DNA from 2 places in the Enterococcus durans genome. Region 2 is predicted to be linked to the other one. Evidence: a T-box and tRNA genes for the amino acid it is inferred to sense, from the RefSeq annotation. Region 2 holds a T-box; the other holds one or more tRNA genes.
What was found. The T-box of region 2 lies ahead of argS (arginine--tRNA ligase). A T-box ahead of a tRNA ligase gene usually reads a tRNA of that ligase, here a tRNA-Arg.
Positions count from the first base shown of each region.

Region 1: it encodes a tRNA-Arg, which carries the amino acid that the T-box ahead of argS (arginine--tRNA ligase) is inferred to sense. The anticodon was not compared.

Region 1 is NZ_CP022930.1:985,895-1,002,120, forward strand. Features, by position in the region: gene CJZ72_RS04730 (helix-turn-helix domain-containing protein) at 1-796, opposite strand, end outside; gene CJZ72_RS04735 (helix-turn-helix domain-containing protein) at 1,157-2,590, shown strand; gene CJZ72_RS04740 (DUF2089 family protein) at 2,840-3,115, shown strand; gene CJZ72_RS04745 (hypothetical protein) at 3,108-3,398, shown strand; gene gor (glutathione-disulfide reductase) at 3,461-4,807, opposite strand; gene CJZ72_RS04755 (peptidase U32 family protein) at 4,973-6,214, opposite strand; gene CJZ72_RS04760 (peptidase U32 family protein) at 6,233-7,156, opposite strand; gene CJZ72_RS04765 (ATP-dependent Clp protease ATP-binding subunit) at 7,344-9,824, opposite strand; gene CJZ72_RS04770 (CtsR family transcriptional regulator) at 9,831-10,298, opposite strand; tRNA gene CJZ72_RS04775 (tRNA-Arg) at 10,441-10,514, opposite strand; tRNA gene CJZ72_RS04780 (tRNA-Pro) at 10,575-10,648, opposite strand; tRNA gene CJZ72_RS04785 (tRNA-Arg) at 10,667-10,740, opposite strand; tRNA gene CJZ72_RS04790 (tRNA-Leu) at 10,751-10,836, opposite strand; tRNA gene CJZ72_RS04795 (tRNA-Gly) at 10,852-10,923, opposite strand; tRNA gene CJZ72_RS04800 (tRNA-Thr) at 10,934-11,006, opposite strand; tRNA gene CJZ72_RS04805 (tRNA-Leu) at 11,025-11,106, opposite strand; tRNA gene CJZ72_RS04810 (tRNA-Lys) at 11,115-11,187, opposite strand; tRNA gene CJZ72_RS04815 (tRNA-Val) at 11,191-11,263, opposite strand; rRNA gene rrf (5S ribosomal RNA) at 11,278-11,393, opposite strand; rRNA gene CJZ72_RS04825 (23S ribosomal RNA) at 11,486-14,399, opposite strand; tRNA gene CJZ72_RS04830 (tRNA-Ala) at 14,580-14,652, opposite strand; rRNA gene CJZ72_RS04835 (16S ribosomal RNA) at 14,730-16,226, opposite strand, start outside.
Region 2 is NZ_CP022930.1:2,833,820-2,850,045, reverse strand. Features, by position in the region: gene CJZ72_RS13480 (Crp/Fnr family transcriptional regulator) at 125-826, opposite strand; gene arcA (arginine deiminase) at 1,288-2,517, shown strand; gene argF (ornithine carbamoyltransferase) at 2,607-3,626, shown strand; gene arcC (carbamate kinase) at 3,744-4,694, shown strand; T-box leader at 4,852-5,052, shown strand; gene argS (arginine--tRNA ligase) at 5,124-6,815, shown strand; gene CJZ72_RS13455 (arginine repressor) at 7,004-7,483, opposite strand; gene rpsB (30S ribosomal protein S2) at 7,876-8,658, shown strand; gene tsf (translation elongation factor Ts) at 8,756-9,637, shown strand; gene pyrH (UMP kinase) at 9,859-10,581, shown strand; gene frr (ribosome recycling factor) at 10,584-11,141, shown strand; gene CJZ72_RS13430 (isoprenyl transferase) at 11,487-12,296, shown strand; gene CJZ72_RS13425 (phosphatidate cytidylyltransferase) at 12,293-13,093, shown strand; gene rseP (RIP metalloprotease RseP) at 13,340-14,608, shown strand; gene CJZ72_RS13415 (proline--tRNA ligase) at 14,676-16,226, shown strand, end outside.

The sequences.
Region 1 (16,226 bases), 1.1 Mb from region 2:
ATAGTAGCCCAAAATACGAGCTTATGACATTAGCCACATTGACTTTATTGACATTAAATTTATACTTTTGGTTCATCAAAGTACCGAAAACTGTATCATCGTGAATTATCTTATAGACCGTATCAACAACTTCTTCTTTATTGATCAATTCGATTGCAGGAATAAAATGCTTATTCCCCACACGAATGATCGAAACAAAAATATAATATACGGAATAAATGATTTTTGGCGTACTAGCTGCCTTTTTTTGTGTTTTTAAGCAACGTCGCAGCAATTGATAAATGGTGTCAAAATATGTAAACTCTTTTACTCGATACATTTCTTTGAACATACTGGCAAACAGCCGCCTGATCTTCGTTTCATTGCCAACGATAACTAACTTTGTATCTAAGTCTATCTGTATATCCATCTTCTCATGTAAAAAATATGTATTGATTTTTGTTACTATACGCCGAATACTTGTTTTACTTAGGAAAAGTTCTGTAGAAATATCATTTAACGTCGGTTCAGCGATAAAGATATGTTTTAAAATCTTGACATTGATCGAACTATTCAATATTTTCACATAAATATCATCTAAGTTGATATTCTTAGGAATCCTCAAAGATGCTTCTTTATAATGATTGATTCCAATATGTGCAGGAAAGCAAGAAACATTGAAATGATCAATATCAGCAGTAATCGTTTTATCGGTTATATTTAATTTTCTCGCCAGTTCACTAATATTAGAGGATTCAATATTTAACAAATAAAGTAAGGTAATTTGCCTTTCCAGTTGCTTTTCAAGTAACCCCATATCATTTTTCCCCTCTCTTTCAGAGCTATAGATGTATCGTACAGTCAATTCCTTTATTCCTCTGGAACTTTTTTTCTATTATCATAAATTTAAGTTTTAAGTACGAACATAAACTATGATATAATTTATGTTTTTTATTTCCATCAATGATAGAACGAGTATTCATTACAATACAAAAAAATAAAATAACATATATTAATATATAAAATAATTTTTTATTATTTAAAATTTGGAATTTTATTTTATATTTCGCCTATAAAAAAACACTTACATTGTTAAATAATTATGATAAAATAATATATATACTAAGAAATGAAAGGTGGCGAAAAAAGATTTTTGCTATTTAAAAATCTAAAAAAGATGACAAAAGAACCTAGTATACTTGAAAAATCTTCTGAAAGACAAATAAAATTAGCCTTGATTCTGGGTATGTCAGATAGCGATTGTGACACCTTAGCACAACAATTAAATATCACAAAAAAAACTTTATTGAGTGATGTTGTTTTTTTTAATCATACCTATTCACCGATTGCAATCAATATCGATCAATATCAAATTACCTCGTTAAACATACCAAGTGATCAGAATTTAGAAGACCTGATGAAACAAATTCTTAATCATTCAACAAATATTCAGATACTCAAACATATTTTTATAGAAGAAATAACTTTATCGAAACTTTCAGAAACACTGTTTTTAAGTGAAACAAGTATTCGGCGCATCATTTTAAAGATCAACACTTATTTTAAAAGTAAGAAATTGCCTATAAGCATCCACCTAACAACAAAACCAAAAATCATTGGAGATGAAATTTTTATTCGGCACTTTTTTTGCAGCATGTTTCGGGAGTTATATCCACCGCAACATCTCCCTCATTTTGAACACCTATTTGAAATTTTGAAACGTTATTATGAAAAAAGCAATTCTGCCACTGATATCAGTACATATAAATTGATTTTGAATAGTTATTATTTCTATATTTCACTTATCCGTATCGGGCATCATCATTTAGTAGACGTATCTCCAACTGAAAATTGTAGTACAACCTCCATATTTTTTGATTTACTACAAAAAAATACTGTCCTATGTTCAATCATCGAAAAGAATTATCAATGTAAGATCACTAGAGCAGCAATTCAAGACATCATTCAATCTGGGATATATTTATTCGAAAATCGTGCTGACAACCATAAAAAAAATGAATGGGATCAATTACATACATTAGCGCAACGCTTTTATACTCAATTAAATATAATTGCTCCTTTATCTACTGAAGAGAAACAACAGTTGCAAGATTTTCTTCACTTCAATCAGGAGTTACAATCGTTCAAAACAACTTACATAGAAATCCTATCCGATCTTTTAATCAAGCATTCACCGAAACTTCTAGTTGCTTACGATACAGCTATAGAAGAAGCCGGACTTACAAACATTAAAAAGAACCATTTTCTGTATGAAGAGTTACTGCTGGAATTGATCACTTTATCCCCTCAACTATTGGCGACTTTATTTCCACATAAAGCACATTTTTCGATCTTGATCATTTCCTATCAAGAAGAACGAATTTTATCCTTTTACAAGCAACTTTTATTAAAGAAATTGCCCGCATTGCATTCAATTGATACATACAAGGGAAATATCTTCAAACTAGATTACCAAGAAATCAATCAATATGACTTAATCTTAACGGATATCGAACTAAATAAGAGTCGAATAACCACACAGATGCTAAAAATTTCCAAAGTACCTATTTCTTCTTTTTGGAACAATTTAGAAGAAATCCTTTATACCTGACACATCCATTGGTCAAAAGAACTAGCAAAAACCTATGGATAGTATAAAAAAGTCGGACAGAATAGCTCCGGTAACTAAGAAGGGGTTCACAGAATTTGCTTTTCAAATTTTTGTGAATCCCTTCTTAGATTTTTCTCGTTCCTTATATATCACTCCTACCTATAATTGATTTTATAAATTTTCCTTGCGTTTTAATTTTAACAATGTTAAATTAAAATAAATAATATTAATAAAAGGAGAGTAACCTAAATGGATTGGTTTTTCACTTTAGAAACTGAAGAACAAGAATTCATCAAAAAATTCTTATTCGCTTCAGGTTCCTTAAAGCAATTAGCAAAAGATTATCAAGTTAGTTATCCGACTGTCAGATTAAGATTGGACCGATTGATCGAGAAGATAAAATTATCTGAAGAAAACAATGATTCTTTTGAAATTGCAATCATGGAGATGGTTATTAATGAAAAACTATCCTTAGAATTAGCAAAAGAAATCTTAATAAAACATAAGGAGAGTAACCATGAATAATATTTTAGAGCTTTTATTGATTGTTTTAGTCATTGCTTTTCAAACGCTGTCAGGATATTTAGGAAAAAAATATTTAGGGGCAATCTTACCGGTGATTTTTAGTGGCTTAGTTGTCTATATTGTCATTAGTGGTCACTGGGATCTCTCTTTTAAAAATATTTTGATGCCTTTCGTTGGTTTGATCGCGCTGATCTGTATGTATGAAGGCGGAAAAGAGTCGAAGAAAAAGAAACTCGCAAAAGAATTAGAAAAAATGAAAGCAAAAGATATCCTTAAGCGATAACAATAAAAAAATACGCCACCTAACTTCGACATTCTAAAGTTAGACGGCGTATTGCTTTTTCATTATCTCATGGTTACAAACTCTTCAGCACCTGTAGGATGGATTGCTACAGTATTATCAAAATCGGCTTTTGTTGCTCCCATCTTGATAGCTACAGCAAATCCTTGGAGCATTTCATCTACACCAACACCGATTGCGTGTAAGCCAATGATTTTTTCTTCTTTACCTACACAAATCAATTTCATTTCACATTTCTGACGATAATCATTCAATGCAAAATACATAGGTGTGAAGCGGGAGCGATAGACTTTGATTGCTTCTTCTCCGTACTCCTCGATTGCTTCTTTTTCTGTCACACCGATCGTTGCAATCGGTGGATGCGTAAAGATGACCGTTGGTACCAAGTTATAGTCTAAATACGAATCAGCTTTACCATTGAATAAACGTTCAGATAAACGACGTCCTGCAGCAATCGCTACTGGTGTCAATTCAATTTTCCCAATAACATCTCCAACAGCAAAAATATGGCTATCTGTTGTGTTTTGGTATTTATCAACTACGATAAATCCTTTTTCATCTAATTGGACTTGCGTATTCTCCAAGCCAAGTTTCGCCGTATTCGGTACACGACCACCAGCAAATAGGACACAATCCCCTGTCAATTTTTCGCCATTTTCAAATACGACAGTATAGTCATTCTCATTTTTAATGATTTCTTTGGCCACATAGTGTGCATAGGTTTGAATCCCAGCTTCTTGGTACATCTCTACTAAGTTATCAGATAACATTTGGTCAAATGTACGTAGCGGGCGTTCTTTGCGGTATGCCCACATTACTTTGCTCCCTAAGCCGCGAAAGACTCCTGAAAGCTCCGCTGCAATATATCCAGCACCTAAAACAATTGCTCGTTTTGGTAGTTCTGTCAATTCAAAGAAGCCATTTGAATCAATCGCATACTCGCCCCCAGGAATACTCATCTTGCTAGGTTTTCCGCCTGTAGCGATCAAAATTTTTTCTGCTTGATATATTTCGCCATTTACTTCCACTGTTTGGCTATCGACAAATGTTGCATATCCTTTGATTGCATCAACATGATTACTATCCAACCCACGTTGATACGCTCCATGTAAAAATTCGATGTACTTTTCACGTCGTTCAACTAATTCTTTGAAGCTTACCTTTTTTAGATCCGCTTGGATGCCATAACTTGGAGCATCTCGTTCGATCGTTTCTAAAATCGTACTTGCTTGCCACATGACCTTTTTAGGTACACAGCCGACATTTACGCAAGTGCCACCTAATTCATTTCCTTCAATCAATAAGACTCTTGCACCATGCATTCCTGCACGATTTGCTGAGGCAATCCCACCTGAACCACCACCGACGACTATATAATCATAAGTTTCCATGTTATACCTCCCGATTTAAAAGGATCATGTCAATAATGATCTCTTAGATAACAGCTTAAACACGCTATGAATGCTCTTTCACAAGCTTTATCCTTACAAAAAATAAGTGTAACACGTTTTACTAAATAATAGGTTTCAAATGCTCAGCTTGTCATGCCTCCGCTATTATTTTCTTTTACGGATCATGTCACCTGGCTTAACTGGTTGAGCTACTGGCATCGTTAGGATCATCATTGGGTTAGGCGCGCGATCAATGGACTCTCCTTCATCATTATACATTACTTCCACTGGTTGGCTGAAATGTGTAAACCCTGGTCCATAAAATTCAATTTCATCGCCTACAGAAAAAAGATTTCTTTGACGGATCGTTGCAATCTTTGTTTCTGCATCATAAGACAATACTTCACCAACGAATTTATAAACAGGGATCTTGCGACGTTCCCCAAATAATTGTTCATTTTCACTTGGTGTATTGTAGTAAAAACCAGTAGCAAGCTCTCGTTGTGCCACTTTCCATAACTCATCGATCCATTCTTGTTTACATACATAGTTATCTGGATCTTCCATGTAACTATCCACTGCTGCTTTATAGACATTCGAAACAGTTGATACATAATGGATCGATTTCATCCGTCCTTCGATTTTGAAACTATCGACCCCATTCTCGATCAATTCGGGGATATGTTCGATCATTGACATGTCGACTGCACTCATCGAAAATTCTTCTTCGATTTCTCCAGAATCAGTCAAGCTGTTTCTCTCTTGACCAAATGGCATATCGAACAGTCCATATTTCCAACGGCATGATTGAGAACAGCCACCGCGGTTTGCATCACGCATCGACATGTGGTTAGACAATGTACAACGTCCAGAATAAGAAATACACATTGCACCATGAATGAACGCTTCAATTTCAATGTCTGTATTTTTACGGATCTCTGCGACTTCTTCCATTGAAACTTCGCGTGCCAAGACGACACGTTCTAATCCTTCTTCTTTCCAGAATTCAAGCGTTTCAAAGTTGGTTGCAGAGGCTTGGGTAGAAAGATGGATAGGTAGACCAGGTGCTTCCGTTGCACAAATCTCGATTAAGGCAGGGTCTGAAACGATCACCGCTGAAATGCCAACATCACGCAGACTTCTAAAAAATTCTCCTGCTCCCTCTTCGTTTCCTTCATGAGTGACCATATTCGCAGCAACATATACTTTTGCATCATGTTCTTTGGCAAAAGCAACACCTTCAGCCATTTCTTCATAGGTGAAATTACCGGCACGACTCCGCAAACCATAAGCATTACCGCCAATGTACACAGCATCTGCACCATAATGGATCGCTGTTTTTAATTTTTCAAGTGTTCCTGCCGGAGCTAAGACTTCCGGACGTTTTAATTTTCGTTTTGTTGTCATTTTTCTTTTGTCTACTCCTTACTTGATGGCTTCAGGATCAATATAAAAGAAGCCTGTATCTAATTCACGATTTGTTGGATGTAATTCGTTGATTGCAGCACAAATTGCTTCAGCTTGTTCTTTATTCCATGAATCAGCAAGTAGCAAGTCTTTGGCTTTTACAAATTCTTGTGTGATCTTTACAAAATTTACTCCTGGTGTAAATAATCCGTCTAATTTCCATGTACGGAAGTGATGCGCATAAAGTTCACCCAATTCTTTGGAAAGATTTAGATCGTTGCTTGCAAAAATATGTGTACCATGTGTATCTTCATAAATGGAATAATGTGTTTCTTCTTTTTTAGGTTCAGAAAGAAAGAGCCCTCTGTCACGGTCTGCTCGCTCCTCTTGCTTCGTAAAATGATAATAATTTTGTAAAAGCGGCCGTTTCGATTGATGGATACATGTAGCACCATACACGAGTACTTCGACAGGAATCGTCAATTTCTCTTCCATTTTTTTCATTTCTTCAAACGGAACTTCACGTGCCAGTACTGCACCAGTCGCTCCTTTTTTCGCCCAAAAGTTGATTTGTCTTGCACTTGTAACCAATGTTTCTGCGTCAAATATATATGGAATACTCAATTCAGGGTATTTTTTCATTGTATAAATAATCCCAGTATCGCCCACCGTGATCTTATCGACCCCGATTTCTTTTAGAAATTTCAGGTATTCTGGAACTTTTTTCATTTTTTCAGGATGGATAATGCCATTCACCGCAATATTTGCTTGTTTGCCATATTGATGAGCCAATTCAACTAATTGGCGTTGTTCTTCTCTCGAGAATGACGCGGGTAATCTTAGGCCAAATAACTCTTCGCCAAAATATAAAGTGTCCGTCCCAGCTTCAATCAGCTCTTTCGCTTGTTCAAAAGATTCTACAGTAGTTATGATTTCGATCATTAGTTCCTCCTCCTACAACTCCATAATAGTAGCATAGCTTAAAAAACTTTCCAATACTTCTTATATTTATTGTTGGATTTTTGAAAATCTCTTCACAAGAAAAACTGCACATAATAAAAAAGAACGGCTATTATCTCTCCACGTAATGTTTACGTTAGGAGAGATAAAAAACCGCTCTTTTTAATCATTAGGATTCAATTGTTGCCTTTTTTGGTAAGCGAACGTTTAAAGTGATTTTCCCTTTCGAGGCGCCCACTGTGACTTGATCGCCTAAATGGATCTCGCCACCTAGTAAAGCTTCACTTAAACGATCTTCTACTTCTTTTTGTAGGGCGCGACGGATCGGACGAGCACCATACTCAGGATCAAATCCCGCTTTACCAATCACATCAACTGCTGCCGGTGTGATTTTCACTTGAATATCTTGGTCTTTTAATCGTTTGACGATCGCACGACTCATGATCTCAACAATCGCATGAATTTCTTCTTTGCTTAGAGAATGGAATACTACCGTTTCATCGATACGGTTCAAGAATTCTGGACGGAACGTTTTCTTCAATTCCTCTAAAATACGTTTTTGCATGGCTTTATGATCTTTTGTAATATCTTGGACATTGAAGCCAACATTCTTTTCTTCTCGAATTTGTGTCGCTCCAATATTTGAAGTCATGATCATGATCGTATTTCGAAAATCAACTTTTCGGCCTTTAGAATCTGTTAAGTGACCATCATCTAGTACTTGTAATAACAGATTGAAAACATCTGGATGGGCTTTTTCCACTTCATCTAATAGAATCACCGAATAAGGTTTTTGGCGGATTTTTTCTGTCAATTGTCCACCTTCATCATACCCAACATATCCTGGAGGTGAACCAATTAGACGACTTGTGCTGTATTTTTCCATAAATTCAGACATATCCACACGAATCAACGAGTTTTCATCGCCAAACATCACTTCTGATAATGCTTTAGCCAACTCCGTTTTACCGACACCCGTTGGTCCTAAGAACATGAATGAGCCTATCGGACGATTAGGGTCTTTCAGTCCACTACGAGCACGTCGGATCGCACGCGACACTGCCTTAACTGCTTCATCTTGTCCAACTACACGTTCATGTAGTAATGCTTCTAGTTCTAATAACCGCTGACTTTCCTTCTTTTCCAACTGTTGAAGTGGGACACCTGTCCATTCGGAAACGACAGTCGCCACATCCTCTTCAGTTACACGGTTCGCATAACCATTTTCGTGTTTTTCTTCAAGCAATAATAACTTATCTAGTTTTTTACGCATTGCTTTTTCTTGTCTGCGGAATTGAGCTGCCGTTTCAAAGTCTTGTTTCTGGATAGCTCGTTCTTTTTCTTTCACAAAAGTATCGATTTCTAACTTGACCATCGCCGATTTAGATAGATCATCTGTCTGATCTAAACGAACTTTTGCAGCTGATTCATCGATCAAATCAATCGCTTTGTCGGGTAATTGTCGGGAAGTGATATAACGTACAGAGAGATTGACAGCAGAACGTACAGCTTCATCTGTGATTTCTACATTATGATGTTCTTCATATCTTGAGCGTAGTCCGCGCAAGATTTCTTCTGCTTCCTCCGGTGTTGGTTCATCCACTTGAATACGGGCAAAACGTCTTTCCAATGCTGAGTCTTTTTCAATGTACTTTTGGTATTCATCTAAAGTCGTTGCACCGATCGTCTGTAACTCACCACGAGCTAACGCTGGTTTCAAAATGTTCGAAGCATCAATTGCGCCTTCTGCTCCACCAGCACCGATCAGCGTATGCAACTCATCAATAAATAAGATCACTTGGCCATCATTATAAATTTCATCAATGACTTTTTTCATTCGATCTTCAAATTCACCACGATACTTTGTACCCGCAACTAATGAGCCCATATCGAGCATCATCAAGCGTTTTTCCTGCATCTCTTCAGGCACTTCACCCAAGATGATCTTTTGTGCAAGTCCTTCCGCAATAGCTGTTTTACCTACACCAGGTTCACCCACTAATACTGGATTATTTTTAGTGCGGCGGCTAAGGATTTGGATCAAGCGTTTTACTTCTCTTGAACGTCCTACTACTGGATCTAATTTGCCTTCTTTAGCTAGTTGCGTTAAATCTCTTGCTAAAGAATCCAAAGTTGGTGTACCTTTTACCATTTGGCGCTTCTCTTGTGGGTTTCGACGACGTAGTCCACCATTACGAGTATCATTTTTCAAGCCCATTTTTTGTTTCAGTGATTGGCGTACTTTCGTTAAACTGATTCCTAAATTGATCATGATACGAGCAGCCATGATGCTTTCATCCTTCAACAGACTAGACAAAATATGCTCTGTACCGACTTTTTGCGAACCCATTTTCTTTACTTCGCTATTCGCCAATGCAAATATTTGTTTCATCCTTGGGGAATATGGAAGAAATACACCCTGAGGATACGAATTGACCATCCCATAACCAATTAAATGTTCGATCTCTTCATAAATATCCGTTTCGTTAAGCCCCACTTCTCGCAAGACTTTCCCAGCGATACCATTTGGTTCGAGTACTAAGGCTAACAAGATATGCTCAGAACTAACAGACTGATGTTTGAATTTTTTTGCTTCTTTTTGCGCAATTTCTAATACTTGTTGCGCTCTTTCTGTAAAAAGTTCTTCCATTTATGTTCACTTCCCATCTTCATAACTTAAACGTTCTAAAAAGGCTCGAAGAATCCTAGCACGTGTATAGTCTTCTAATTCACTAAAATTAAGTGTACTTTTAGCAATTGCACTTAACATTAAATTTCCTTCTTTTTTTGAAATCATTTGATCTTCATATAGCTTTTGGATAATCGCAAACGCATTTTTTTCACTGATCGTTTCATCAAACAGCTGATTGATTTGTTCCAGCATATGTCTTTTATCAGAAATCCTTACTTTTGCAATACGTATATAGCCTCCGCCACCCCGCTTACTTTCAACTAGATATCCACGTTGAATCGTAAATCTCGTATTGATGACATAGTTGATTTGAGAAGGAACGCAATTAAAGAGGTCTGCCATTTCAATCCTACGAATCTCAATCATTTCATTATCTTCCAAAATTTTCTTTATATAAGATTCAATTAAATCCGAGGTATTCTGATGTGCCATCTTACTCATTCCTTTGACTAATATTGACCTTAATTATAACGAATTTAATATCAGAAAGAAAGAAGAATGACTTTTCTTCATCTTTACCTTAGTATTTATTAAAATATATAAAAAAAATACGGAATAAACCATTCCGTATTAACGCGCCCAAGAGGAGTCGAACCCCTAACCTTTTGATCCGTAGTCAAACACTCTATCCAGTTGAGCTATGGGCGCATATTCAGTTCATTCAAATTATAAATCAACTTGAAAGTAAAAGCAATTAAAAACAAAAAATCGGGAAGACAGGATTCGAACCTGCGACCCCTTGGTCCCAAACCAAGTGCTCTACCAAGCTGAGCTACTTCCCGAAGATATAAAAAAGACTACGCGCCCAAGAGGAGTCGAACCCCTAACCTTTTGATCCGTAGTCAAACACTCTATCCAGTTGAGCTATGGGCGCATATTTGTAATGCCGAGGACCGGAATCGAACCGGTACGGTGATCACTCACCGCAGGATTTTAAGTCCTGTGCGTCTGCCAGTTCCGCCACCCCGGCGTATTGCTTTGGCAAAGCGGAAAACGGGGTTCGAACCCGCGACCCCCACCTTGGCAAGGTGGTGCTCTACCACTGAGCTATTTCCGCGTGGTTATGATGCCGGCTAAAGGATTTGAACCCTCGACCCTCTGATTACAAATCAGATGCTCTACCAACTGAGCTAAGCCGGCATGTGTAAAATCATATAATGCGGGTGAAGGGACTTGAACCCCCACGCCGTAAGGCGCTAGATCCTAAATCTAGTGCGTCTGCCAATTCCGCCACACCCGCAAAAAATATGAGCCGTACAGGGCTCGAACCTGTGACCCTCTGATTAAAAGTCAGATGCTCTACCAACTGAGCTAACGGCTCATATGGAGGTTAACGGGATCGAACCGCTGACCCTCTGCTTGTAAGGCAGATGCTCTCCCAGCTGAGCTAAACCTCCATAAGATAATTCAAGCGTGGCGACGTCCTACTCTCACAAGGGGCAACCCCTCACTACAATCGGCGCTAAGAAGCTTAACTTCTGTGTTCGGCATGGTTACAGGTGTATCCTTCTCGCTATCGCCACCACACTGTGGTGTTATCTTTTATTGAGTTTGCATTTTGCTCACTCAAAACTGGATTTGAAGTTTAAGTAATGTCCGAGTTCTTTTCTTTTAACCATTTGGTTAAGTCCTCGATCGATTAGTATCAGTCCGCTCCAACCATCACTGGCCTTCCACTCCTGACCTATCTACCTGATCATCTCTCAGGGATCTTACTTTCTTAAAGAAATGGGAAATCTCATCTTGAGGTGGGCTTCACACTTAGATGCTTTCAGCGTTTATCCCTTCCCTACATAGCTACCCAGCAATGCCCTTGGCAGAACAACTGGTACACCAGCGGTAAGTCCATCCCGGTCCTCTCGTACTAAGGACAGCTCCTCTCAAATTTCCAACGCCCGCGACGGATAGGGACCGAACTGTCTCACGACGTTCTGAACCCAGCTCGCGTGCCGCTTTAATGGGCGAACAGCCCAACCCTTGGGACCGACTACAGCCCCAGGATGCGACGAGCCGACATCGAGGTGCCAAACCTCCCCGTCGATGTGGACTCTTGGGGGAGATAAGCCTGTTATCCCCAGGGTAGCTTTTATCCGTTGAGCGATGGCCCTTCCATGCGGAACCACCGGATCACTAAGCCCGACTTTCGTCCCTGCTCGACTTGTTGGTCTCGCAGTCAAGCTCCCTTCTGCCTTTACACTCTTCGAATGATTTCCAACCATTCTGAGGGAACCTTTGGGCGCCTCCGTTACCTTTTAGGAGGCGACCGCCCCAGTCAAACTGCCCATCTGACACTGTCTCCCACCACGATCAGTGGTGCGGGTTAGAGTGGCCATAACGCAGGGGTAGTATCCCACCAGCGCCTCCATCGAAACTAGCGTTCCGATTTCTACGGCTCCTACCTATCCTGTACATGCGGTACAGACACTCAATATCAAACTACAGTAAAGCTCCATGGGGTCTTTCCGTCCTGTCGCGGGTAACCTGCATCTTCACAGGTACTAAAATTTCACCGAGTCTCTCGTTGAGACAGTGCCCAAATCGTTACGCCTTTCGTGCGGGTCGGAACTTACCCGACAAGGAATTTCGCTACCTTAGGACCGTTATAGTTACGGCCGCCGTTTACTGGGGCTTCAATTCGTACCTTCGCTTACGCTAAGCACTCCTCTTAACCTTCCAGCACCGGGCAGGCGTCAGCCCCTATACTTCATCTTACGATTTTGCAGAGACCTGTGTTTTTGATAAACAGTCGCTTGGGCCTATTCACTGCGGCTGATCAAAGATCAGCACCCCTTCTCCCGAAGTTACGGGGTCATTTTGCCGAGTTCCTTAACGAGAGTTCTCTCGCTCACCTTAGGATTCTCTCCTCGACTACCTGTGTCGGTTTGCGGTACGGGTCATTGTTTTCTCACTAGAAGCTTTTCTTGGCAGTGTGACATCAGGAACTTCGGTACTATTATTTCCCTCCCCATCACAGCTTATCCGTGTAGACAGAAGCATTTGACTCCTATCAAGACTTACTGCTTGGACAGACATTTCCGATCGTCTGCATTCCTTAGCCTCCTGCGTCCCTCCATTGCTCAAACAAAAACAACGAGTACAGGAATATCAACCTGTTGTCCATCGCCTACGCCTGTCGGCCTCGGCTTAGGTCCCGACTAACCCTGGGCGGACGAGCCTTCCCCAGGAAACCTTAGTCATTCGGTGGACAGGATTCTCACCTGTCTTTCGCTACTCATACCGGCATTCTCACTTCTAAGCGCTCCAGCAGTCCTCACGATCTGCCTTCAACGCCCTTAGAACGCTCTCCTACCAATACACCTCATGGTGTACTCCACAGCTTCGGTAATATGTTTAGCCCCGATACATTTTCGGCGCAGGGTCACTCGACTAGTGAGCTATTACGCACTCTTTAAATGGTGGCTGCTTCTGAGCCAACATCCTAGTTGTCTGTGCAACCCCACATCCTTTTCCACTTAACATATATTTTGGGACCTTAGCTGGTGGTCTGGGCTGTTTCCCTTTCGACTATGGATCTTATCACTCACAGTCTGACTCCCGGATATGAATGAATGGCATTCGGAGTTTATCTGAATTCGGTAACCCGAGATGGGCCCCTAGTCCAAACAGTGCTCTACCTCCATCATTCTCAAATCCGAGGCTAGCCCTAAAGCTATTTCGGAGAGAACCAGCTATCTCCAAGTTCGTTTGGAATTTCTCCGCTACCCACACCTCATCCCCGCACTTTTCAACGTACGTGGGTTCGGTCCTCCAGTGCGTTTTACCGCACCTTCAACCTGGACATGGGTAGATCACATGGTTTCGGGTCTACGACTACATACTCAAACGCCCTATTCAGACTCGCTTTCGCTGCGGCTCCGTCTCTTCGACTTAACCTCGCATGCAATCGTAACTCGCCGGTTCATTCTACAAAAGGCACGCCATCACCCATTAACGGGCTTTGACTTGTTGTAGGCACACGGTTTCAGGTTCTATTTCACTCCCCTTCCGGGGTGCTTTTCACCTTTCCCTCACGGTACTGGTTCACTATCGGTCACTAGGGAGTATTTAGCCTTGGGAGATGGTCCTCCCGGATTCCGACGGAATTCCTCGTGTTCCGCCGTACTCAGGATCCTCCTAGGTGCCTTCCAAATTTCATCTACGGGGTTTTTACCCTCTTTGACTGACTTTTCCAAGTCATTCGATTATCTGAAAGAACTACCATATTGGAGTCCTACAACCCCAATGAGCAAGCTCATTGGTTTGGGCTTTTCCCGTTTCGCTCGCCGCTACTCAGGGAATCGAATTTTCTTTCTCTTCCTGCAGGTACTTAGATGTTTCAGTTCTCTGCGTCTACCTCGAATGCGCTATGTATTCACGCAAACGTAACATCCTATAAAAGATGTTGGGTTTCCCCATTCGGAAATCTCTGGATCATAGCTTACGTACAGCTCCCCAAAGCATATCGGTGTTAGTCCCGTCCTTCATCGGCTCCTAGTGCCAAGGCATCCACCGTGCGCCCTTATTCACTTAACCTTATCAACCTTGCGGTTGGGTTTTGATCTTTCTTCTAGCGATAGAAGTCCGATCAAGAAAATAAGCAATTGAACTTATTAAAAAACTCATTCAACGCGGTGTTCTCGGTTTGTATTACTTAATTTACTTCAAATATCCAGTTTTCAATGAACAAAATAATTTAACAACATACGTTGTTAATGGAGCCTAGCGGGATCGAACCGCTGACCTCCTGCGTGCAAAGCAGGCGCTCTCCCAGCTGAGCTAAGGCCCCGATCTAAATTTTGAGTAGACCTCTCAAAACTGAACAAAGTATAAAACAACCAGTGTAGTCTCCGTAATATTCCTTAGAAAGGAGGTGATCCAGCCGCACCTTCCGATACGGCTACCTTGTTACGACTTCACCCCAATCATCTATCCCACCTTAGGCGGCTGGCTCCAAAAGGTTACCTCACCGACTTCGGGTGTTACAAACTCTCGTGGTGTGACGGGCGGTGTGTACAAGGCCCGGGAACGTATTCACCGCGGCGTGCTGATCCGCGATTACTAGCGATTCCGGCTTCATGTAGGCGAGTTGCAGCCTACAATCCGAACTGAGAGAAGCTTTAAGAGATTAGCTTAGCCTCGCGACTTCGCGACTCGTTGTACTTCCCATTGTAGCACGTGTGTAGCCCAGGTCATAAGGGGCATGATGATTTGACGTCATCCCCACCTTCCTCCGGTTTGTCACCGGCAGTCTTGCTAGAGTGCCCAACTAAATGATGGCAACTAACAATAAGGGTTGCGCTCGTTGCGGGACTTAACCCAACATCTCACGACACGAGCTGACGACAACCATGCACCACCTGTCACTTTGCCCCCGAAGGGGAAGCTCTATCTCTAGAGTGGTCAAAGGATGTCAAGACCTGGTAAGGTTCTTCGCGTTGCTTCGAATTAAACCACATGCTCCACCGCTTGTGCGGGCCCCCGTCAATTCCTTTGAGTTTCAACCTTGCGGTCGTACTCCCCAGGCGGAGTGCTTAATGCGTTAGCTGCAGCACTGAAGGGCGGAAACCCTCCAACACTTAGCACTCATCGTTTACGGCGTGGACTACCAGGGTATCTAATCCTGTTTGCTCCCCACGCTTTCGAGCCTCAGCGTCAGTTACAGACCAGAGAGCCGCCTTCGCCACTGGTGTTCCTCCATATATCTACGCATTTCACCGCTACACATGGAATTCCACTCTCCTCTTCTGCACTCAAGTCTCCCAGTTTCCAATGACCCTCCCCGGTTGAGCCGGGGGCTTTCACATCAGACTTAAGAAACCGCCTGCGCTCGCTTTACGCCCAATAAATCCGGACAACGCTTGCCACCTACGTATTACCGCGGCTGCTGGCACGTAGTTAGCCGTGGCTTTCTGGTTAGATACCGTCAAGGGATGAACAGTTACTCTCATCCTTGTTCTTCTCTAACAACAGAGTTTTACGATCCGAAAACCTTCTTCACTCACGCGGCGTTGCTCGGTCAGACTTTCGTCCATTGCCGAAGATTCCCTACTGCTGCCTCCCGTAGGAGTTTGGGCCGTGTCTCAGTCCCAATGTGGCCGATCACCCTCTCAGGTCGGCTATGCATCGTGGCCTTGGTGAGCCGTTACCTCACCAACTAGCTAATGCACCGCGGGTCCATCCATCAGCGACACCCGAAAGCGCCTTTCAAATCAAAACCATGCGGTTTCGATTGTTATACGGTATTAGCACCTGTTTCCAAGTGTTATCCCCTTCTGATGGGCAGGTTACCCACGTGTTACTCACCCGTTCGCCACTCTTCTTTTTCCGGTGGAGCAAGCTCCGGTGGAAAAAGAAGCGTAC
Region 2 (16,226 bases):
ACGTTTTTTTGTATTGCTCGTTTTTTTGAAATTTCCGAAAAACCTGACTTTTGGACGCTGTTTATTCGAAATTATGGTCTGTAGCAAAACTAATCATTAGATTTGTCCCATATTCTCTTCATAGTTATTCTCTTAATGCCGGCGTGACCGCCGCTTTGCAAAAAGTAAATCGTTTCTTTTCATAATCCAGTAATCCTGAATCCTTTAATTGCTTGATTACTTGTCCTGCCGTTTCTCTTGTTGTACCACTATTTACAGCTAGTTCTTTTAATGTAATAGGGTAAGGAATATGGATATGCCCATCTTCTGTAGGAACACCTAGCTCTTCTTTTAAAACAAATAAGTTTTGTTTCACTCTGTCGAACGCGCTAGAAGTCAACCCGATTTGAATCCGAAGTTCATGCATCTCAACAACTTTGGATAATTTATGGATCATATAAATCAGATATTTTGAATTTTTTTTAGCAATTTTTTCGTAAAAAGAAACTGGAAAAGAGAATGTCTCGATGTCAGTCATTGCTTGTGCTGTGTAGGTATAAGTGCTTTCTTCAAAAATTCCAGACATAGGAAAGAGGTTGTTTGCAGCAACATAGTCATAATAATAATACGTGGCGCTTTCATCATAGCGTTCTAAACGAACCAGACCTTCTGTAAGAATATAGAGACGTTGGCGTTCGTCTCCTTCATCAAAGAGAATTTGTCCCTTTTTATAAGAACGAAGGATTGCATGTTCTTTTATCTGCTCAAATTCATCATCAGTAAAGTTTTCAAAATCAGGTTGATACCGTAGTTTTGAAAAGTGAAAATCAATTCTATTTACCCGCATAAAATTTCCGCTCCTTACTTTTAACTATTAATATTGTGGCTTTTTTTTCGAAAAAAGTAAAGTTATTACTTTGGATAAAAATTTCTGTTTTTTTTCTTTATAAAAAAATTTTTTTGTTATTATGTAAAAATTATACATTCGATTTGAATAATGTCGTTTTCCACCTGCTTATTCTGTATAAAAAACAATAATCACTAATAAAGTAATCGCTAACATGATTGAAAAAGAAGTATTTTTTAGCTTATTCAAAAAATATTTTTTTATGAATAAATATTTTTTTGATAGTGATTTCAGTATAAATAAAGAGAGAAAAGTTGATAAAAAATGTAAAAACGTTTAATTATTTAATTATCCTTTAATAATGTGAAAAAACTCTCGTTTTAGATGAGATGAAATTATGAAAGAGATTACAAAAGGGCTGTATTCTAAGTATGTAATCAAAACGAAGGAGGCAACACAACATGGAAAAACCTATTCACGTTTTCTCTGAGATAGGAAAGTTAAAGACAGTTTTATTGAAACGACCTGGACAAGAAGTGGAAAATTTAACACCAGACATCATGGACCGTTTGTTGTTCGATGATATTCCCTATCTACCAATCGCACAAGAAGAACATGATAATTTTGCAAAAACATTGCAAAATGAAGGCGTCGAAACTTTGTATCTGGAAAAATTAGCAGCAGAAGCAATCGATGCAGGTAATGTGAAAGAGCAATTCTTGAACAAAATGTTAGACGAATCACACATTGCATCGGCTGCTGTAAGAGACGGTCTTCATGAGTTCCTTCTATCAATGGAAACACAAGAAATGGTAGATAAAATCATGGCTGGGGTACGTACGAAAGATATCGAAGTCCGTTCAAATAGTTTATACGACTTATCAGCTGATGACGATTATCCGTTTTATATGGATCCAATGCCAAACCTTTACTTCACTCGCGACCCTTCCGCATCAATGGGAAATGGGATGACTGTCAACAAAATGACATTTGAAGCTCGCCGACGCGAATCGATGTTTACAGAATATATTTTGAAACATCATCCTCGCTTCGCTAACAAAGGGGTAGAAGTTTGGTTAGATCGTGAAAACCCAGATCATATCGAAGGCGGCGATGAATTGATCCTAAGCGATAAAGTAGTCGCAGTCGGGATTTCTCAACGTACCAGTGCCAAAGCGCTAGAAAAATTAGCACGTCACTTATTCGAAAAAAATTCAGGATTTGAAAAAGTATTGGCTATCAAGATTCCAAATAACCGCGCAATGATGCATTTGGATACGGTATTTACAATGGTTGATCACGATAAATTCACGATTCATCCAGCAATCCAAAGCAAAGAAGGAAAAATCGATGTCTTTACGATCGAGCCTGCAGGTGATGACATTAAAATCAGTCACTCAGATGATCTTCATGCGACAATGAAAGAAGCGTTAGGCTTAGACGATCTAGTCTTGATCCCAACCGGAAATGGCGATGCCATCGTTGCTCCTCGTGAACAATGGAATGACGGCTCAAATACGTTAGCAATCGCTCCTGGAGTTGTGGTGACTTACAACCGTAACTATGTTTCTAACGAATTGTTACGCAGCTATGGTATCAAAGTGTTGGAAATCAATTCAAGTGAATTGTCACGTGGCCGTGGCGGTCCTCGCTGCATGAGCCAACCATTAGTACGTGAAGATTTGAAATAGTTTGTTTCCCAGTGGCAGTCTAACTGTCAGCTGTCGCTGGGTTTCCTCTTTAAAAACTAAATAAAACAACCTAAAGGAGAATGTTAGTTATGAAAGAATCAGTATTTCAAGGAAGAAGTTTATTAGCAGAAAAAGATTTTACAAAAGAAGAATTACAGTATTTGATCGATTTTTCTGAACACTTAAAAGATTTGAAAAAACGCGGGATTCCTCATCACTACTTAGAAGGGAAAAATATTGCTCTTCTATTCGAAAAAACTTCTACTCGTACACGTTCAGCATTTACTACTGCAGCAATCGATCTAGGTGCACATCCTGAATATCTTGGTGCAAACGACATCCAATTAGGCAAAAAAGAATCAACTGAAGATACTGCCAAAGTATTAGGTCGAATGTTTGACGGTATTGAATTCCGTGGCTTTAGCCAAAAAATGGTTGAAGAACTTGCTGAATTCTCAGGCGTACCTGTATGGAATGGTTTAACAGATGAATGGCACCCAACACAAATGATCGCTGACTTCTTGACTATCCAAGAAAACTTTGGAACTGTTGAAGGTATTACAGTGGCTTACTGTGGAGACGGCCGTAACAACATGGCTAATTCATTGCTTGTAACTGGTGCTATTTTAGGAACAAATATGCGTATTGTCGCACCTAAAGACTTACAGCCAGAAGAAGAAATCGTGAAGATGGCAGAAGGATTCGCTGCTAAATCTGGTGCAAAATTAATGATCACTGATGACGTCGACAAAGGTGTGGACGGAGCAGATGTCCTTTACTCAGATGTTTGGGTATCAATGGGTGAAGAAGATAAATTTGAAGAAAGAATCAAATTATTGAAACCTTATCAAATCAACATGGAAATGGTTGAAAAAACACATAACACAGACCGTTTGATTTTCTTACACTGCTTACCAGCATTCCACGATACAAACACAGTTTACGGTGAACAAATGAAAGAACGTTTTGGTATTACAGAAATGGAAGTAACGGACGAAGTATTCCGCAGTAAATATGCTCGCCAATTTGATCAAGCAGAAAATCGTATGCATTCGATCAAAGCAATCATGGCAGCGACACTTGGAAACTTGTTCATCCCTCGTGTCTAACGTTTAACCACATTCATCTCATCGATAAAACGAGTCAGCTTTCCTCATTGTAGCAAATTGCTGGCTTGTTTTGTCATCGGAAAAATTCAGAATTATCTGAAGAAAGGAAGACGAAATATGGCCAATCGTAAAGTAGTTGTCGCATTAGGAGGCAACGCAATTTTATCTACTGATGCTAGCGCAAAAGCACAACAAGATGCACTGAAGGAAACAGCAAAATATTTAGTGAAATTCATTGAACAAGGAGATGAACTGATCATCTCACATGGGAACGGACCTCAAGTTGGGAATTTATTGATCCAACAACAAGCTGCTGATTCAGAAAAAACTCCAGCAATGCCTTTAGATACTTGTGTCGCAATGACGGAAGGTTCTATCGGCTATTGGTTGCAAAATGCTATGGGTGAAGTTCTCAAAGAAAAAAATATCGATAAGGATGTTGTTTCTTTAGTCACTCAAGTAATCGTTGATGAAAATGACCCATCCTTCAAAAATCCAACGAAGCCTGTTGGACCATTCTTCACCGAAGAAGAAGCAAAAGGCCAAATGGAATCAGACTCAGCTGCTACCTTTAAAGAAGATGCAGGCCGTGGATGGAGAAAAGTGGTTGCTTCCCCTAAACCAATCTCAATCAAAGAAGCTCGAGTTATCAAAGCACTAGTTGAACAAGGTGTCATCACTGTTTCTGTTGGTGGCGGAGGTATCCCAGTGGTAGAAACAGCCACTGGTCTTGAAGGAAGAGAAGCAGTCATCGATAAAGATTTTGCCTCTGAAAAGTTAGCGGAGATCATTGATGCAGATCTATTGATTGTTTTGACAGGTGTCGATAATGTCTATGTAAATTATCAAAAACCAGATCAAAAGAAACTGGAAACTGTTACAGTATCAGAAATGAAACAATATATTGATGAAAATCAATTTGCACCAGGAAGTATGTTGCCTAAAGTTGAAGCAGCCATTGCATTTGTTGAAGCAAAACCAGATGGGAAGGCTATCATTACTTCACTAGAGAACATTGAAAATCTTCTAGCATCTGAAGAAGGAACGATCATTGTAGCAGACAAATGAACTGCGTAAGAGCAATTGAGACTCCTTAGAACATTCACTTTGCTAAAAAATGTCCAGTCGGAATTTATTCTCCTTTAGGCCTTCTGGACATTTTTTTATAAGAAATCCTAGCCATTAATTTTTTTATCTGTTATAATTCATGTTAAGTTTAATAAGTTACAGTTTGCTGAACAAGAGAGTAATTGTATAAATCTGATCAAAGCGAGTTTGGAGCTGGTGGAAGCCAAACGAAGAAAATACAATGAAGCGCACTTGGAGAACTCTGTCTGAGACAGACGGTCATCTGCCGTTAACAGATAAAGTGGGTCCTAAAGAATAGGACAATTGGAGTGGTACCGCGGGATAACTCGTCTCTAGTAATTATACATGTATAATTACTAGAGATTTTTTTTGTTTTTAGCAAACCAAGTATCAATAGGAGGAAGTCAAATGAACAATAAAGATGTGGTTGCAAAAGCCGTTTATGATGTCGTTAAAGAAGATTTAACACTCGAAGAAGTAGAGAAACTATTGGAAAATCCAAAATCTGCGGATCATGGAGATGTGGCATTTCCTGCTTTCTCATTAGCAAAAATCTATCGAAAGGCACCACAGCAAATCGCGGCAGATTTAGCCGAAAAAATAGATTCAACTAATTTTGAAAAAATCGAAGTTGTGGGTCCCTATTTGAATTTCTTTATGAACAAAGCAGTGATCAGTAAAGATGTTCTAGCTTCTGTCGTAAAAGAAAAAGAACACTACGGAGACAGCACGATCGGCAATAATGGAAGCGTACCGATCGACATGTCTTCACCAAATATCGCAAAACCAATTTCTATGGGACATTTGCGTTCTACTGTTATCGGAAATTCCATTGGATTTATTATGGAAAAATTAGGGTATCAACCAATCCGCATCAATCACCTAGGTGACTGGGGCACACAGTTTGGTAAATTGATCGTTGCCTATAAAAAATGGGGATCAGAAGAAGCAGTAAAATCTGAACCAATCAATGAATTATTACGTTTGTATGTCCAATTCCATGAAGTAGCAGAAACAGAACCAGAATTGAATGACGAAGCGCGTTCTTGGTTCAAACGTTTAGAAGAAGGCGACAAAGAAGCAATCGAACTATGGCAATGGTTCCGCGATGAGTCAATGAAAGAGTTCAACAAAATCTATGACCTGTTAGAAGTTCGCTTTGATTCATTGAATGGAGAAGCATTCTACAATGATAAGATGGATGAGATCGTTGAACTTTTAGAAGAAAAACATTTATTGAACGAAGATAAAGGTGCGGAAATCGTTGACCTTTCAGAATACGATTTGAATCCAGCACTGATCAAAAAATCAGATGGTGCAACGCTATACATCACTCGTGATTTGGCAGCTGCTCTTTATCGCAAACGTACGTATGACTTCAAGCAATCTCTATACGTTGTTGGGAATGAACAAAGTTACCATTTCAAACAATTAAAAGCTGTCTTGAAAGAATTAGGATTTGACTGGTCAGATGATATGCATCATATTCCATTTGGATTGATCACTCAAGGTGGTAAGAAATTATCAACACGTAAAGGAAAGATCGTTTTATTGGAAGAAGTGCTTAATGAAGCAATTCAATCAGCAAAAGAACAAATCAGTGAGAAAAATCCTGATCTAGCAAATAAAGATGTTGTAGCTAAACAAGTTGGGGTAGGGGCAGTTATTTTCCATGATTTAAAAAATGATCGTTTGAATACCTTTGACTTCAATCTTGAAGAAGTCGTTCGTTTTGAAGGTGAAACTGGCCCATATGTACAATATACACATGCTCGTGCCATCAGCTTGATGGAAAAAGCAGGATTTAAACCATCAGAAGAACACACATATGCATTAGATGATGAAAACAGCTGGGAAGTAGTGAAGCTGATCCAAAAATATCCAGAAACAGTACTATCAGCTGGTGAAAAATATGAACCTTCAATCATTGCAAAACATGCAATCAAATTAGCACAAGCGTTCAATAAATATTACGCACATACAAAAATCTTGGCGGAGGATGATCAAAAAGAATCTCGCTTAGCTCTTGTGTATGCAGTATCAGTGCTTTTGAAAGAAGATTTACGCTTACTTGGTCTACATGCGCCAGATAAAATGTAAAAAGGCACGATTCCACTAGAAAGTACCAAAACTCATCAGAAGAACAGATGAGTGAATCAAATGTTTTTGTTTTAAATAGCCAAAAAAAAGCTGTCCATCACGACCCTCTAGTTTGTGATGGACGGCTCTTTTGAATGAGGTAAGCAAGGGGAGAACGGACATCCTAAATACAATAAGCCCTTACTGAACTAAAAAATAGATGCATCTTTTGGATGATGTAAAAAGTCTTCAACTAATTGTGCATCCGCTTCGTTTTGAGAAATGATGATCGTAGTATCGAACCCGGCAATTGTGCTAACGATGTGAGGTGGTTTGATTTCATCCAACACAGCAGCGAAAAGGGGTGCGTTGTCCGGTAAAGTATGAACGATTGTCAAAAAGTGGACGCGTTCTACTTTTAAAACAATATCTTCGATCATTTGGATCAGCCGTTTTTCATCCTCGTTTTTTGCTTCTGATCCTTCTTTTCCCTGAAAGAACACAAAGCGTGAAATGCCATTCTCGTCAGGGGCTTTGACGATTTTTAAATCACGGATATCGCGAGAAATCGTTGCTTGAGTAGCATTAACACCGTAGTCACTCAATTTTGCTAACAATTCTTCTTGTGTACGGATCGTAAATTCATCGATCACCTGTTTAATCAATAAATGTCGCTCAGCTTTACGCATATTCTTTCTCCTTTACGAAAGATTTCACATGTATCATATCAAAAAATAAAAGAATTTCCCAATAATAATTTGTTTTATGAGATAACTCTAGTAAATAAGGCTCCTTTTATGGTTGCGCTATCATTTTAAAACAGGAAGATTAAAAGTTATAAATAAAGAATGAGATTTTTCTTGATATTTAACAGTATATCAGGTAAAATATTGAATGTTGAGCAGAAAATCCTTATTAAGTATTGCGTAGCAAGTCAGTTGCTTGTATAATACTCGAGGATGCTGAACTGCATCAATAAATCCACATTCTCGTTGGATCGTTGATAGGTGCTTGCAAAAGTTTGTCAGCGAGGTAGAAGACAAGAAGAGGGAAAATAAAACCAAATCGGAGGAAACAAAAAATGGCAGTAATTTCAATGAAACAATTACTAGAAGCTGGCGTACACTTTGGTCACCAAACACGTCGCTGGAACCCAAAAATGAAGAAATATATCTTCACAGAAAGAAACGGAATCTACATCATTGACTTACAAAAAACAGTTAAGTTAGTAGATGCAGCTTACGACTACATGAAAAACGTTGCAGAAGAAGGCGGCGTAGCTTTATTTGTAGGTACTAAAAAACAAGCACAAGAAGCAATCAAAGATGAAGCAACACGTGCTGGACAATACTACGTTAACCATCGTTGGTTAGGTGGAACATTGACTAACTGGGATACAATCCAAAAACGTATCAGCCGTTTGAAACAAATCAATGCAATGGAAGAAGACGGAACTTTTGAAGTTCTACCTAAAAAAGAAGTTGCTGGTTTGAACAAACAACGTGAACGTCTTGAAAAATTCTTAGGCGGTATCGCTGATATGCCAAGAATCCCAGATGTAATGTACATCGTTGACCCTCGTAAAGAACGTATCGCTGTTCAAGAAGCGCATAAATTAAATATCCCTATCGTAGCTATGGTTGATACAAACTGCGATCCAGATGAAATCGACGTAGTTATCCCTTCAAATGACGATGCAATCCGTGCCGTTAAATTGATCACTTCAAAAATGGCTGATGCATTCATCGAAGGAAACCAAGGTGAAGATCAAGTAGTTGAAGAAGATTTTGTAGCAGAAAACACTGCAACATCAATCGAAGAAATCGTTGACGTTGTTGAAGGCGACAACTCTTCAGCAGAATAATTCTTAAATGATGGAGCTGTTTCAAAGGCTAGGCGACAAGCCTCACTCTCCTTTGAAACAGCTTTTTTTAAAAAGAAAATACAGGAGGATACAAAAAATGGCAGACGTAACAGCTAAAATGGTAAAAGAACTACGCGAAATGACAGGCGTAGGTATGATGGATGCGAAAAGAGCATTAGTTGAAGTAGAAGGCGACATGGAAAAAGCAGTTGATCTTTTACGTGAAAAAGGAATGGCTAAAGCAGCGAAGAAAAATGACCGTATCGCAGCAGAAGGTCTAGCTTCAGTAGCAGTGAAAGGTAACACTGCTGCAATCGTTGAAGTAAACTCAGAAACTGACTTTGTTTCTAAAAATGAAATGTTCCAAGATTTAGTAAAAGAAATCGCTGAACTTGTTGCAGAAAACAAACCTGCAGACATGGATGCAGCTATGAAAATCAAAACAGAAAAAGGAACAATCGAATCTGATTTGATTGAAGCAACGCAAGTTATCGGTGAAAAAATCAGCTTCCGTCGTTTCGAAGTTGTTGAAAAAGATGACAATGCAGCATTCGGTGGCTACTTACACATGGGCGGACGTATCGCTGTATTAACTGTTTTGGAAGGTACAACTGACGAAACTGTTGCCAGAGATGTAGCAATGCACGTAGCAGCTATCAACCCTCGTTACGTAAACGAAACTCAAATCCCAGAAGAAGAATTAGAACATGAAAAAACTGTTCTTACTGAACAAGCACTTAACGAAGGCAAACCTGCAAAAATCGTTGAAAAAATGGTTGAAGGCCGCTTGAAGAAATTCAAAGCAGAAATCGCATTGGTTGACCAACCTTTCGTTAAAGATCCTGATATGACTGTTGAAAAATATGTTGCATCTAAAGGTGCTACTGTGAAAACATTCGTACGTTTCGAAGTCGGCGAAGGTATCGAAAAACGCGAAGACAACTTTGTAGAAGAAGTAATGAGTCAAGTGAAAAAATAATTCACAAGAGTTATTTAGCGTCTGTTCTCTAAACATCAAAGCTTTTCAAGAATCGTTCTTGGAAGCTGATGTTTAGAAACAACGCTTAGCTGAAATTTAACAAGGAGCAGCGACGTATGTCACAGCTCTTTTTTTTAGGCATAGAAAGAAAATGCTCGACTTTAGTGGCTAAATTATCTGGATATGGTAAAATAGCAATAGAAAATATTGGAGGAATGAACATGGTCACACCGAAATATCAGCGTGTAGTCTTAAAATTAAGTGGAGAAGCTTTAGCTGGAGATGAAGGGTTTGGTATTAAACCGCCAGTCATCAAAGAAATTATCCAAGAAATCAAAGAGGTGCACGAACTAGGCGTTGAAATGGCAATCGTTGTTGGTGGCGGTAATATTTGGCGCGGACAAATCGGTGCTCAAATGGGGATGGAACGTGCTCAAGCAGATTACATGGGTATGCTGGCAACGGTGATGAATGCCTTAGCATTACAAGACACGTTAGAAAATGTTGGTGTACCAACGCGTGTACAAACTTCAATCGAAATGCGCCAGATCGCGGAACCTTATATCCGCAGAAAAGCAGAACGTCATTTAGAAAAGGGACGGATCGTCATTTTTGCAGGTGGCACAGGGAATCCTTACTTTTCAACAGATACTACAGCAGCACTAAGAGCAGCTGAGATCGGAGCTGACGTTATTTTAATGGCTAAAAACAATGTTGATGGTGTTTATTCAGCCGATCCAAAAGTGGATGCCAACGCAGTTAAATTTGAAGAACTGACTCATTTAGAAGTTATCTCAAAAGGATTGCAAGTGATGGATTCAACTGCCAGCTCATTGAGCATGGACAATGATATTCCGCTACTTGTCTTCAATTTGAATGAACATGGAAATATCCGACGCGCTATCTTAGGCGAAAATATCGGAACTACAGTTAGGGGGAAATAAAAATGGCAGATGCAATTATGACAGAAGCAAAAGAAAAAATGCATAAAGCAGCACAAAATCTACAACGTGAATTAGGACAGATCCGTGCAGGACGTGCCAATGCAAGCTTATTGGACCGTATCACTGTAAATTATTACGGGGTACCTACACCACTAAACCAAATGGCTTCTATCCAAATTCCAGAAGCACGCATTTTGATGATCACACCATTTGATAAAAGTATTCTTCAAGATGTAGAAAAAGCAATAATGACAAGTGATATCGGCATCAGCCCAACAAATGATGGGAATGTGATCCGTTTAGTGATTCCACAATTAACAGAAGAACGTCGTAAAGAATTAGCGAAGGACGTAAAAAAAGAAGCAGAAAATGCAAAAATCGCTGTACGTAATATTCGTCGTGACGCAATTGATGAATATAAAAAACAACAAAAAAATGGAGACATCACAGAAGATGATCTACGTGGTCTAGAAAAAGAAGTACAGACCTTGACTGACAATAGTATCAAAGAAGTAGATAAAATCGCTGCTGAAAAAGAAAAAGAACTATTAGAAGTTTAAGCGTTATTTAAAAATCAATCGATGTTTTTTTAACTAAGAGTCTCTTGATCAGTGTATCGATCAGAAAGTAGAAAAAGCTGGTTCATCTCGCCAATAGTGAAAGCTGTTAACGAGAGGAATCAGCTTTCTTTTTGAAGTTGTGGCACTACTCAATAGGAAGTGTCAAAAAAGAGAAGCTTTGATAAGAGAAGTGGCTTCTTTATTTTACTAATAGCAATCAAAAGTTAAAAAAATGAAAAATCTTAGTGAAAAAAAGAAAAAAAACCGCTAGACCGTAGGAAATGACTATATATATTGCTATAATAGCAGAGATAGTGGTAATTTTTTAGTATAGGAGGAAAAAGAATGTTACGTTTTTTTCCGCAAAAAAACAAATATATTCAAGAAAAAAGTGAGCTTCGTTTCAATAGTGATGGCCCAATTCCGCAACACATAGCAATCATTATGGATGGCAATGGGCGATGGGCACAAAACCGACGATTGCCTCGTGTGGCTGGACATAAAGAAGGTATGGAAACAGTAAAAAAAGTAACGAAACAAGCTTCCAGATTAGGTGTCAAAGTATTGACTCTTTATGCGTTCTCCACAGAAAACTGGAAAAGGCCCAAGGATGAAGTAAGCTTTTTGATGCAGCTTCCCGTTGACTTCTTTGACACATTCGTACCGGAGCTGATCAAGGAAAATGTGAAGGTCCATGTGATGGGGTATGAAGATCTATTACCTGAACATACACAGGATGCAGTGAAACGTGCGATCGAACAAACAAAAGACAATACAGGGATGGTACTCAACTTTGCTTTGAACTACGGAAGTAGAGCGGAAATCGTGACGGCAGTAAAAGCAATTGCTACTGAAGTCAGAAATGAAGAAAAATCAATTGAAGAGATCGATGATACACTGATTGCTGAACATCTCATGACGGGTTTTTTACCAACTGAACTTCGAGATCCTGAACTTGTCATTCGGACAAGCGGAGAAGAAAGAATCAGCAACTTTTTACTTTGGCAACTTGCTTATAGTGAATTGTACTTTACCAAAGCATTATGGCCTGATTTTGATGGAGCACATCTAGAAGAGGCGATTGCTTCATTTCAAAATAGAGATCGTCGTTTTGGCGGTGTGAAAAACAAGGAGAAAGAAGGAGATCAGTCATGAGACAACGAGTGATCACTGCTGTCGTAGCATTGGCGTTATTTATCCCGATTCTTTGGCTAGGAGGCCTGGCTGTTGAATTAGTAGCAGCTCTATTAGCTGTTATCGGAGTATATGAGTTGTTTAGGATGAAAGGATTGACATTATTAAGTTTTGAAGGGATATTAGCAGCGATTGGCGCAGTTGTTTTAGTATTACCTAAAGAACGTTGGTTTTTCTTTTTATCAGAAGGTACAGATACATTTATGTTGTTTTATCTGATTGTGATGATCTTATTAGGCACCGCAGTCATTTCCAAAAATACGTATACGATAGATGAAGCTGGCTTTCCAGTAATCGTGAGTTTATATGTTGGGATGGGCTTCCAGAATTTTGTCAATGCGCGGACAGAAGGACTACCTGTTTTGCTGTTTGGTCTGTTCATTGTTTGGGCAACTGACATCGGTGCCTATATGGTCGGACGAAAATACGGAAAGCATAAATTAAGTCCAGATGTCTCACCGAACAAAACCATTGAAGGCGCATTAGGCGGTATTGGGAGTGCTTTAGTAGTTGCTATTCTTTACTTTTTACTCTATCCGTCGACTGAATTGTTTGGCCATGGACTATTTGTCATGTTGTTGTTAACGATCCTGTTATCGATTGTTGGCCAGTTTGGTGATCTAGTCGAATCATCGATCAAACGACACTATGATGTAAAAGATTCTGGCAATATTTTACCGGGGCATGGGGGAATCTTAGACCGATTCGATAGTCTGTTGTTCGTCTTTCCGATCATGCATTTATTTGGATTAATTTAATAAGAGGATATGGGTCTTTGCTTTAGTTTTAGATACAAATCGTTTTTAGAAACCTAGTTACTGTAGATGATGTGACTAGTTGATAAGAGCGAAGTGGTTATTTTAATAAACTAAAAGCAAAGGCCGATTTTTTCTCTATAACTCACTGATACTATTGGTGAACAGCTGATAATATGGTAAAATTAAAGTGTTTTATTTATCAAGAGTTTCAATGTTAAAGGAAAAACGTGTAAAGGAGAATGCAAAATGAAAACAATTATCACATTTATTATTGTCTTCGGTATTTTGGTCATTGTACATGAGTTTGGACATTTCTTCTTTGCGAAACGATCAGGAATTCTCGTTCGTGAGTTTGCTATTGGAATGGGTCCGAAAATCTATGGACACCAAGCAAAGGACGGAACTACCTATACATTGCGTTTATTGCCGATCGGCGGTTATGTGAGAATGGCAGGAAACGGAGACGATGAAACAGAAATGGCCCCTGGAATGCCGTTATCTCTTTTGTTAAATTCTGATGGTATCGTGGAGAAAATCAATGTAAGCAAAAAAGTGCAACTGCCCAATGGGATTCCATTAGAATTGATCGCATACGATCTTGAAGACGACTTAACGATCACAGGTTATGTGAATGGAGATGAAACACAGGAAGTCACCTATCACGTCGAACACGATGCGTCCATCATTGAAGCGGACGGTACAGAGATCCGAATTGCGCCTAGAGATGTTCAATTCCAGTCAGCGAAATTATGGCAACGGATGCTGACTAATTTCGCTGGGCCGATGAATAATTTTATTTTAGCGATCCTGTTGTTCATTATCCTTGCGTTCATGCAAGGTGGCGTGCAAGTAACGGATACCAATCAAATTGGAAAAGTCTTGCCGAATGGCGCAGCCGCAGCTGCTGGGTTGAAAGAAAATGATGAAATAGTATCGATTGATGGCAAGTCTGTTCATTCATGGAACGATTTGACGTCAGAGATCACCGAAAATCCTGGAAAAAAATTAGATGTTGAAGTAAGACGTGACGGCAAAACACAGCAGCTTGACGTAACACCGAAAGCAGTTGAAGCCAATGGGAAAGAAGTCGGCCAACTAGGGATTCAAGCACCAATGAAGACTGGCTTTTTGGATAAAATAGTTGGTGGAGCCCGTCGAGCATTCAGTAGTTCAATGGAGATATTCAAAGCGTTAGGCTCATTGTTCACAGGCTTTAGCTTAGATAAATTAGGTGGACCCGTGATGATGTTCCAGCTTTCTTCTGAAGCTGCTAATCAAGGTGTGATGACTGTCATTAGCTTGATGGCCCTGCTTTCTATGAATCTAGGAATCGTTAATTTACTGCCGATTCCTGCATTAGATGGTGGGAAAATCGTCTTGAACATCTTTGAAGGTGTGAGAGGAAAACCTCTCAGTCAAGAAAAAGAAGGCTTTATCACTTTGGCAGGATTTGGGTTATTGATGCTATTGATGGTATTGGTCACTTGGAATGATATTCAACGATTCTTTTTCTAAAAAAGTTGACAAATAGGGTATAATTACAAACGATAGATTATTATTGAGGAATAGAGGAGTATATAGAATGAGACAATCAAAAATGTTGATTCCTACGTTAAGAGAGGTTCCAAATGATGCAGAAGTATTAAGTCATCAAATTTTATTGAGAGCTGGATACATTCGTCAAGTATCTGCAGGAATCTACTCTTATTTACCACTAGCAAATCGTGTGTTAGAAAAACTAAAAGCGATCATGCGAGAAGAATTTGAAAAGATCGGCGCAGTTGAAATGTTGATGCCGGCGATTTTACCAGCAGAATTGTGGGAAGAATCCGGTCGTTATGAAACATATGGCCCAAACTTGTATCGTCTGAATGATCGTAATGATCGTAAAATGATCTTAGGCCCAACACATGAAGAAACATTTACTGATTTGATTCGTAATGAAATCAATTCATATAAAAAATTACCATTGAATCTTTATCAGATCCAAACAAAATACCGAGATGAAAAACGTCCTCGTTTCGGTTTATTACGTGGTCGGGAATTCATCATGAAAGATGCTTACTCATTCCATGCTTCTGAAGAAAGTCTAGATGAAGCGTACAAAGACTACGAAAAAGCTTATACTGAAATCTTTAAACGCTGTGGACTTGAATTCCGAGCAATCATCGGTGACGGTGGTGCAATGGGCGGGAAAGATTCAAAAGAGTTCATGGCAATATCAGAAATCGGTGAAGATACGATCTGTTATTCAACTGAAAGTGATTATGCAGCAAACTTAGAAATGGCGACGAGTTATTATGTTTCTAAAAAATCCCATGAAACGCAACTTGAACTGGAAAAGAAAGCTACACCTGATGTTAAAACAATTGAAGAAGTAGCAGCTTTCTTTGAGACAGAACCACAAAAAATCATCAAATCTGTTTTGTTCATGGCGGATGAAGAACCTGTACTTGTGCTAGTTCGCGGAGATCATGAAGTGAATGATGTCAAATTGAAGAACTTCTTAGGCGTTGACTTCCTAGAAGAAGCAACAGAAGAAGATGCAACGAAATTTTTAGGTGCTGATTTTGGTTCTGTTGGTCCAGTGGGCATATCAGAAGATGTGAAGGTCTATGCTGACCGACATGTCCAAGACCTTGCAAATGCCATTACTGGTGCTAATGAAACAGGTTATCATTATATCAATGTCAATCCAGAAAGAGATTTTACAGTCCTTTCGTATGAAGATCTGCGTTTTGTGCAAGAAGGTGATCCATCTCCAGACAATAATGGTGTGTTGGCCTTTACTCGCGGAATCGAGATCGGACACATCTTCAAGTTAGGCACGCGCTACAGTGAGTCAATGGGAGCAACTGTTTTAGATGAGAATGGTCGTGAAAAATTTGTGATCATGGGTTGCTATGGAATCGGCGTCAGTCGTTTACTTTCTGCAATCGTTGAACAAAATTCTGATGAAAATGGCATCAATTGGCCAAAAGGGATTGCACCATTCGATCTGCATGTCGTTCAAATGAATCTGAAAGACGAAAATCAAACAAACTTGACAAACGAAGTGGAGCAAGCGATGACAAAAGCCGGCTACCAAGTATTGGTCGATGACCGCAACGAACGTGCAGGTGTGAAATTCGCA